3 regions of the Photobacterium satsumensis genome follow, and region 3 is predicted to be linked to each of the others. Evidence: riboswitches for the same ligand, from Rfam matches in the RefSeq annotation. Region 3 holds a riboswitch; each other region holds the start of a gene.
What was found. A riboswitch is a leader RNA that binds a small molecule or an ion and turns the genes downstream of it on or off. The one in region 3 is predicted to bind thiamine pyrophosphate.

Region 1 (3,224 bases), on a different contig from region 3:
CAAAAATGCGCGATTTTGCCGGACTCCTGAGGGAGTGTTTCATCATGGTAGGCTCGAGCCGTTTCAGGATCTAAAGCCAGATTAAATTGATCCTCCCAGCGGAACTCAAAGCGTGCCTTCGACAAGGCGTTATCGCGAACCTGAGCGCCGGGGTGGCCTTTTGCTAAGTCTGCCGCATGGGCACACAGCTTGTACGTGATCAGCCCCACCTTTACATCTTCTTTATTCGGCAGGCCCAAGTGTTCTTTCGGGGTGACGTAGCACAGCATGGCACAGCCATACCAGCCGATCATGGCGGCACCGATGCCAGAGGTAATATGGTCATAGCCCGGCGCGATATCGGTCGTCAACGGCCCCAAGGTATAAAATGGCGCTTCATCGCAGTGCTTGAGCTGCTCTTCCATGTTCTCTTTGATCATGTGCATCGGTACATGCCCCGGGCCTTCAATCATCACCTGGACATCGTATTCCCATGCAATCTTGGTTAGCTCACCCAGTGTACGCAGCTCACTAAACTGCGCCTCATCATTGGCATCAGCCACCGAGCCCGGGCGCAGGCCATCCCCCAATGACAGGGCAATGTCGTACTGGGCACAGATTTCGCAAATCTCTCGGAAGTGCTGGTACAGGAAGCTTTCCTGATGATGGGCCAAACACCATTTGGCCATGATTGAACCACCGCGCGAGACAATACCCGTGACCCTTTTGGCTGTCATCGGGACATAGCGCAGCAAGACGCCGGCATGAATTGTAAAGTAGTCGACCCCCTGCTCGGCTTGTTCCAGCAAGGTATCGCGGAATACGTCCCAATTTAGGTTCTCGGCAATACCATTGACCTTTTCCAGCGCCTGATACATAGGCACAGTACCAATCGGGACAGGGCTGTTGCGGATGATCCACTCACGGGTTTCATGAATATTTCGCCCGGTAGAAAGATCCATTACCGTATCGCCTCCCCAACGGGTCGACCACACTAGTTTCTCAACCTCTTCTTCAATTGAAGAGCTGACCGACGAGTTACCGATATTGGCATTGACCTTGACCAGAAAGTTTCGGCCAATAATCATCGGCTCAGATTCGGGGTGATTGATATTACAAGGGATGATAGCCCGGCCTTCAGCAACTTCACGGCGGACAAATTCGGGGGTAATTTCTTCAGGAAGGTTTGCACCAAAGGCCATACCCGGATGCTGTTGGTTGAGCACCTCATCTCGATATGTTGCCCGCCCCATATTTTCACGGATCGCGATATATTCCATTTCGGGCGTGATGATCCCCTGACGGGCATAGTGCAATTGGGTGACATTAGCACCTGTTTTGGCGCGCCGGATACGAGACTGTTGCTCAAACCGTAGCTCATCAAGTGTGTCATCGGCCAAACGGTCTTTGGAGTATTGCGAGCTTAGCTCATCAAGATGCTCGGTATCACCCCGCTCCTCAATCCATGCTTCACGCAGTTTTGGCAGGCCAGCATAGATATCAGCGGGTTGCTCAGGATCGGTATAAAAGCCAGAAGTGTCATAGACACGTATCGACTCATTGGGCTCAAAAACAGGATCATCTTTGCTCCCACCAACCAAGCTGTCGGCCAGGGCAATTTCACGCATTGGCACCCGGATATCTTCGCGGCTACCGGTGACATAGACTTTCCGGGAGTTCGGGTAAGCCTGGGTGGTCAGTGAATCGATAAATTGTTTCGCTTCCAGTCTCGCTTGTTTGCGATTCGACATAGCAATTTCCTTTTTAGTCCATAAAGGGGAAAGTGCTTGGCGGATAGGTGCGTAAACAAGAGGCTATACGTAGGGTGTATAGTTTCGTCTGATACTGCCACTGTGAATACAGCGATGCAGAAGAGTCTCTCTTGTTCCCTTCGCAGGTATTAGCCTGATCAGGTTCTACGGATCCCGCAATGCGGTCTCAGCCAAATGGCACTCCGACAAGTTGAACTAGCAGTATATGAAAGGGGTTCTGCCTCGGCAAGGCAGAACCCACAGTTTTAATACTTATTTGGCAAAAACATTGCTACCTTTGCATAACACGCCGCCTCCAAACAAAATTATTTGAAGCGCTTCACAAGTGACTTAAGCAATGAGGAATGGGTTTCTCTCAGCTCACCGAGCTTATGGGTGATCTTCGGCGCACCATCCAAGTCAAGCAGCTTAGGTACCGCCACTCGCTGTGATGAATAAATCCCGGTGTGGCCACTGAAGAAATAAGCGGTATAGCAAGCAATGGCGAAATACAACATGTGCTCAGCCCCAAATAGCTCAACACCCATAATGGTACAAGCCAGTGGTGTATTGGTCGCTGCGGCAAACACTGCCAAGAAGCCAAGGGCGGCAAATAAATCAACCGGCGCACCCAGCACCCAAGCCATGGTATTACCCAACGTCGCTCCGACGAAGAACAAAGGCGTAACTTCTCCGCCCTTATAACCAGCAGCAAGGGTGATAGCCGTTAACAACAATTTGAGTAGCCAGCTATACCACTCGGCGCCTCCATCCTGGAAGGCACTTAAAATACTGACGCCACCTTCCCGGCTCGAATACACACCCAAGCCAATATAATCATAGTTGCCGATCAGCTGAACAGCACCAATGACGATCAAACCACCGACAACCACAATCAGGTATGGGTTTTTCAGGGTCGCCTTAAAGATATCTTTGAAGGCATGGGTTAGCTCACCGAATAAATACCCCGCCAATCCAAATGCAACCGCAGCGACCACAATCTTGGCGATCATCCACAAGTCCACTTTGACCGCATGTTCAAATAAGGTGATGGTTTCAAGGAAATCGATGCGGTAATGAGTATGGTGCACGCCCCAGGCCGAGCAAACCACATCTGCCAATATTGCAGCGAACAAGGCCGGAATGATTGCATCGTAACGCAAGCGGCCTATAGCCAATACTTCAAGGGCAAAGATAGCGCCAGTCAACGGGGTGCCGAATACGGCACCAAAGCCAGCGGCTACACCTGCAATCAGAATAAGCCGAGTGTCAGACTCATTTAGCTTAAATTTACGTGCTAGCCAATGGGTCGATGCCCCACCGATTTGCACAGCCGTCCCTTCACGGCCTGCAGAGCCACCGAACAGGTGGGTGATCACTGTGGTAATCAATACCAAAGGTGCCATGCGAGCTGGAATACCGGCACCGGGTTCATGGATCTCATCCATGATGAGGTTGTTACCACCCTCTGAGTTTTTCCCTAGATTACGGTAG
Region 2 (3,224 bases), on a different contig from region 3:
CCATGGTGATAGCTATAGACCAATGCTTGAGCAGCTTACACGTTCTATATCAAAATTCGCATAAGTATCGCCTAACAGATCAGCAGCCAGTTTCGGATAGAAGCCGTTATCATAAGCGCGTTTTACCTCATCGATATCAATGGTATAAAGCTTGATCCCCAACTTGTTAACTTCATCAGGCACACAAACCGTATCACTTCCGGCTCCAAAGCAGACATCACCAGTGGTATCGATTACACCGCAATCCGTATCTTCAATATCGATTCCAAGTGACCCCAGTTTGTTATCCAGTTCGGCCTCTGAGCCTGCCGGAAGCTCATCAGGCAACGTAATCGGGTACTGACTTTCAATGCTATCAATACTTGTATAGCCTTGTGCTCCCTCAATTTCGGCGCCTGTAACAGAAAATACCTCGGCGTTGCCAGACACTGTATTGACAACGTCTTCATCGTCACAGCCAATAAGTACTAAAGATGAAAGTAAAAAAAGTGCCTTTTTCATAAATTATCCTATTTTCTTTCTATAACGACTTGAACCAGCACTTTGATCTTAGTCCCAAACCAACATAACCTCATACAAATTTGTTGCATTTTTTTTACTTAAAAATTGATTCAGCACGTTTTTTGAACGTAAGTAAATGAGAGTATTGTGATCATGATCTTGATTCCTTTCCTTCTCAGAATTAAATGGCATAATAAACAGAATAGTTACCTGTATGGTAGCTAACACCATTACACTTCCTTGGAATATTCCTATGAGCATTGAATCAATCGTTAAAGAGCGCTCTGGCGCTAAATGTGAACTGTGTAGTTCAGAAGACAACCTGAGCGTTTATGAAGTACCTGCGTCTCCTGATCAAACAGCAGGTAGCTGTGTGATGGTATGTGGCACTTGCCGTACAGAAATCGAAGACGCTGAAACCCTGGACCAAAACCACTGGCGTTGTCTAAACGACAGCATGTGGAGCCAAGAACCAGCTGTTCAGGTTATGGCTTATCGTTTGCTTAAGCGTCTTTCTTCTGAAACTTGGGCACAGGATTTGCTCGATATGCTGTACATGGAAGAAGACATGATTGAATGGGCAGAGAAAGGCATTGCACTCGCTGAGCTTGACGCGATAAAAACGATTGACGTAAACGGCACTCCCCTACAAGCTGGTGACAATGTAACTATTATCAAAGACCTGCCAGTAAAAGGCTCAAACCTTGTGATCAAACAAGGTACCGCTGTACGTGGTATCCGCCTAACTGACAACCCATTGCACGTTTCAGGTAAAGCAGCGGGTACAAACATGGTTATTATCGCGGCTTACTGCAAAAAGATGTAATTAAACAGGCAGCCATTTTATGGCTGCCTGTTATTCCCTTTCTGTATTTTTCTTCATCCATCACCTCATTTTATTCCTAACATGTTTGCCCTATAGGAAAAAACATGTTTAGATTAGCCTCATCTTCAGGCATTTAAGCCAGAAAACAGATTTAATAAGGCCAATACATTTCTTTGGTCCTTTAAGCAAAATTTTGTCCGTTAGTCGGGGAGCCGAGCGCTGAGACCACGTAGTGGGACCCGTTGAACCTGATCCATTTAATAATGGCGTAGGGAACTAGCTGCACTGCCCCTTTTCGACCCCTTTCTGGTTCGACGGCATTGGCTACCTTACGTCTTAATAGAGGTAACTATGTCAATTCCATCAAACACCCCGATCACCCTTACGATTGCTGGTTCAGACAGCGGTGGCGGCGCTGGCATTCAGGCCGACATTAAAGCTATTTCCGCTACTGGCGGCTATGCCTGTTCGGTCATCACAGCCTTAACGGCGCAAAATACGCAAGGTGTGACCGGCATTCTTGGTATTGATCCTGCCTTTGTCGAACAACAACTGGATGCCGTATTTTCAGATCTTGACGTTAAAGCAGTCAAAATTGGTATGCTGAGTGATGCCAATATCATCCGCATGGTGGCAAAAAAGCTGCGCCAATACCAACCTAAGTTCTTGGTTATCGACCCGGTAATGGTGGCAACGAGTGGCGATCTTCTACTGGAGCAAGAGGCTATCTCGACGCTAAAATCAGAATTGCTGCCCCTTGCCGATGTGATCACCCCTAACCTACCGGAAGCCGCAGCACTTATTGGTGCAACTCTACCTGAAACTGAACAGCAAATGTCTGACATGATTTCAGCGTTGCGTGCCATTGGTGCCCGCTCAACCCTTCTCAAAGGTGGCCATCTAGAAAAAGACGCCTTCAGTACCGACCTGCTCATCCTCGAGAATGACGTTATCCGCATGAGCACACCACGTATAGCAACTCGCAATACCCACGGTACAGGGTGCACGCTCTCTGCGGCTACAGCTTCCTTCCTTGCCCAGGAATACCCTCTAGAACAAGCGGTTCGACATGCTAAAAGCTATATCACCAAGGCTATCGATCATGCGGATGAGTTACAAATTGGCTCAGGGCACGGTCCGGTAAATCATTTCTTTTCCGGCCATTTTAAACCTGAATAAGCATGGAAGCTGTCAACAAAATGAACAACACTCTTGCCGCTGACAAAGCAGTAGGGATGGCCGTCAATATCGATCAACTAACGCTTCGATATAATGATGCTGTACACCCGCTGTTCAAACACCTCGATGTTACATTGCCAGCAGGAAAATGGACCTGTTTGCTTGGTAAAAGTGGCTGCGGTAAAACCACCCTGCTTCGTCACCTTGCCGGTTTACTTGAAGATAATGTGGATTGGGCTGGCAGTATCACTACCAGCAATGCATTACCACTTGGTGGCAATCTTGCCTACATGGCACAGCAAGACCTGCTGTTGCCATGGCTAAATGTCATCGACAATGTGTGCTTGAGTGCTCGCTTTGGTTCTTCCCAAAAAACCGATAAGCAAAAGGCAATGGCAATGCTCGACGCAGTTGGGCTTGCAGATAAGTCAAATGCTATGCCAAACCAGCTTTCTGGTGGCATGCGTCAGCGTGTGGCTCTTGCTCGTACCTTAATGCAAGACAAACCCTTGGTGCTGATGGATGAGCCTTTCTCTGCACTCGATGCTGTCACACGCCATAAATTACAGTCATTGTCTGCAACCCTACTTGCAGATAAAACAGTCTTGTTGATCACCCATGATCCCCAAGAGGCACTGCGCCTTGGCCACCACATTTACATGATGGCTGGCTTTCCAGCATCAATTAAGCCATTACCTGTACCATTAAGTATCCCGCC
Region 3 (3,224 bases):
CGCGAACTAGACAACGTTGCAGTGACGGCTTAAGAGAAGGAACGAAACAATGACAGGATTTAAACAACATACCGGATTGGTCGTTCCATTGGATGCAGCCAACGTCGATACCGATGCCATTATCCCTAAGCAGTTTTTGCAAAAGGTCACCCGTACCGGTTTCGGCAAGCACCTGTTCCATGACTGGCGCTTCCTTGACGATGCCGGCGAGCAGCCAAACCCAGAATTCATCATGAATGCCCCGCGCTACCAAGGCGCCAGCATCTTGCTGGCTCGTGAAAACTTCGGTTGTGGCTCGTCCCGCGAGCACGCACCATGGGCACTGGCCGATTACGGTATTCAGGTGATGATTGCGCCAAGTTTTGCCGATATCTTCTACGGCAACTCCATCAACAACCAGATGGTGCCGGTTCGCCTGACCGAGCAGGAAGTCGATGAAATCTTCCAGTACGTCGAAGCGAATGAAGGTGCTGAAGTCACCGTTGATCTGGAAGCGATGCAGGTGACTGCCAACGGCAAGCAGTACGGGTTTGAAATCGACGAGTTCCGTCGTCACTGCCTGCTAAACGGCCTTGATAATATCGGCCTGACCTTGCAGCACGAAGACAAAATTGCCGAGTACGAAAATAAGATCCCTGCTTTCTTGGCGTAACGTCATTACTGTTTTTGCTAAATACAGATAACATTAACGCCCCAGTTCACTATGACTGGGGCGTTTTTCTGTCTTTTATGCAATAAACCGAGCCACCAGCAGGTCGTCTAAGCTAAACCCTGTCGTCTCTTGGGACCAAGATTAAGGATGTTCTATGCGCTTTTTTGTCAGCCTGTTGTTTCTCTTGCTATCGGCCAGTACTTTTGCGGCCCCCAAGGCCGATCTCTGGCCCTATTGGCAGCAATACGCCACCAGCGACTCACAAACCGTTGATCACAGCCGCTGGCAACGGGTGCTCGATAAATACCTTGTTGTCCAGCCCAACCAAACCTTATTCCGCTACGGCCGGGTGACTGACAGTGACAAATACGAGCTGGACCGCTACCTGCGCGATCTCACCAAGCGAGATCCGCACCAACTGAGCCGCAACGAGCAATTTGCCTACTGGGTTAACCTCTATAACGCCCAAACGGTCAAGCTGATCCTCGATAGCTACCCCGTCTCTTCCATCACCAAACTGGGCGGTTTCTTCAGTTTTGGCCCATGGGATGAGCAAGTACTAACTATCAATGGCAAGACGCTCTCCCTCAATGATATCGAGCACCGCATATTGCGCCCGATCTGGCAGGACCCGCGTATCCACTATGTGGTCAACTGCGCCAGCCTAGGCTGCCCAGATCTCCAGCCAGAAGCATTCACTGCCACCAATAACGAGCGTCTGCTGGAGAAATCTGCCACCCGCTTTATCAACAGCGGTAAAGGTGTCAACCCGAAAAGCGGCAAAACCACACTTTCTTCGATTTATGACTGGTATGGCAGTGACTTTGGTAACCAATCCCAACTACAAAAGCACATCAACCAGTACCGGCACGGAAAGCCAATCACCCTCAATAACGTCAGTTATGATTACAACTGGTCACTTAATGACGCTCAGTAGTCAAACCCACTCTCTGGAGCCAACGAACACACCTGGCGGCACGCCGCCAATCCGATATCAGGATTAGCATAAAAGAGCGTTGCTGCTGGCAACCCGTACCTTGGCACATTACAATAACAGGCGTTCTCATTGGGGAGCGCCGCTTGCCTTGGTCATACTGCAAGCCGCTGAGATTGCTCCGGCAAAACCCACAGAACCTGATCCAGTTAATGCTGGCGTAGGAATTGAGTTCGATACGGTATGCCTTGTTATCCCGCCGGGCAGGCATGATGCCAGCCTTCTACTCAACCCTGTGCCGCTCTCATACGATTATTTTTCCTCTTGCCGGACGCAAGAGTATCAGGAGCGCATAGTGAAAAAATTACTTCCCCTTCTAACCTTGGCTGCCGCTCCGGCATTGGCCGCGGACAATACCCTTACGGTTTACACCTACAGCTCATTCGCCTCTGACTGGGGACCGGGGCCGGCGATCGAAAAAGCCTTTGAGGCACAGTGCGAGTGTAATTTGGAATTTGTCGCCCTGGATGACGGGGTGTCGATCCTCAACCGTGTCCGCCTTGAAGGCAAACGCACCAAAGCCGATGTATTGCTTGGCCTTGATAACAACCTGATTGCCGAAGCCAAGAAAACAGGGCTGCTGGCTGAACACCAAGTTGATACTAGCGAACTAGCCCTACCAAACGGATGGAATGACACCACCTTTGTTCCCTATGATTACGGCTACTTCGCCTTTGTCTATGACAGCAGCAAACTGGCGAACCCGCCCAAGAGTTTGGATGAGCTGGTCAACCGTGATGATTTAAGCATCATCTACCAAGATCCACGCACCTCGACCCCGGGCCAGGGCCTGATGCTGTGGATGAAATCGATATATGGCGATAAAGCCGCTGACGCTTGGCAGCAACTGGCACAGAAAACAGTCACGGTCACCAAAGGCTGGTCTGAAGCCTATAGCATGTTCCTCAAGGGCGAGTCCGATATGGTGCTCTCCTACACCACCTCTCCGGCCTATCACCTAATTGCCGAGCAGGATGACAAATACAAAGCCGCCGATTTCAGTGAGGGGCATTACATGCAGGTGGAAGTCGCCGCCAAGCTGAAAAGCAGCCCCAACCAAGCGCTGGCCGATCAGTTCCTGGCCTTTATCCTGACGCCAGAGTTCCAATCCGTGATCCCGACGGGTAACTGGATGTACCCGGTGACGAGTGTCGCACAGCCCGCTGAATTCAAAGCGCTAACCCTACCCGCTAAGGCGTTGGAGTTTTCAGCCCAAGACGTTGCGAAGCAGCGCAGAAGCTGGGTACGCGAGTGGCAACAAGCACTGACCAAGTAGCAGGCACTCACTTTTGAACACACGTACCACCCAACTGATGCCCGGTCTCATGACTGCCGGGCTCATTCTCTTTCTCGTGATCGGAGCCCTTGGCGCCTTGATCAATGAGGCCAGTGATCTCGATATTGCCTCGCTATGGCATGATCCGTATCTGCGGCATATTACCGGTTTCTCCTTCACTCAAGCCCTGCTCTCGACACTGCTGAGTACCCTGCCGGCGATTCCCGTTGCCTATGCCCTGTCGCGCCGGCAATTCCCCGGCAAAGCTCTACTGATGCGGATCTTTGCCATGACCTTGGTAC

Region 1: another riboswitch for thiamine pyrophosphate. It lies ahead of thiC (phosphomethylpyrimidine synthase ThiC); the one in region 3 lies ahead of thiB (thiamine ABC transporter substrate binding subunit).
Region 2: another riboswitch for thiamine pyrophosphate. It lies ahead of thiD (bifunctional hydroxymethylpyrimidine kinase/phosphomethylpyrimidine kinase); the one in region 3 lies ahead of thiB (thiamine ABC transporter substrate binding subunit).

Annotation. Positions count from the first base shown of each region.
Region 1 covers NZ_JAKJSK010000011.1:208,150-211,373, forward strand. The annotation lists gene thiC (phosphomethylpyrimidine synthase ThiC) at 1-1,730, opposite strand, end outside; TPP riboswitch at 1,849-1,946, opposite strand; gene L4D79_RS22275 (voltage-gated chloride channel family protein) at 2,057-3,224, opposite strand, start outside.
Region 2 covers NZ_JAKJSK010000006.1:952,137-955,360, forward strand. The annotation lists gene L4D79_RS04520 (hypothetical protein) at 13-501, opposite strand; gene L4D79_RS04525 (PhnA domain-containing protein) at 755-1,327, shown strand; TPP riboswitch at 1,523-1,619, shown strand; gene thiD (bifunctional hydroxymethylpyrimidine kinase/phosphomethylpyrimidine kinase) at 1,679-2,506, shown strand; gene L4D79_RS04535 (ABC transporter ATP-binding protein) at 2,527-3,224, shown strand, end outside.
Region 3 covers NZ_JAKJSK010000016.1:47,090-50,313, reverse strand. The annotation lists gene leuC (3-isopropylmalate dehydratase large subunit) at 1-33, shown strand, start outside; gene leuD (3-isopropylmalate dehydratase small subunit) at 50-652, shown strand; gene L4D79_RS25630 (DUF547 domain-containing protein) at 807-1,589, shown strand; TPP riboswitch at 1,710-1,830, shown strand; gene thiB (thiamine ABC transporter substrate binding subunit) at 1,942-2,922, shown strand; gene thiP (thiamine/thiamine pyrophosphate ABC transporter permease ThiP) at 2,960-3,224, shown strand, end outside.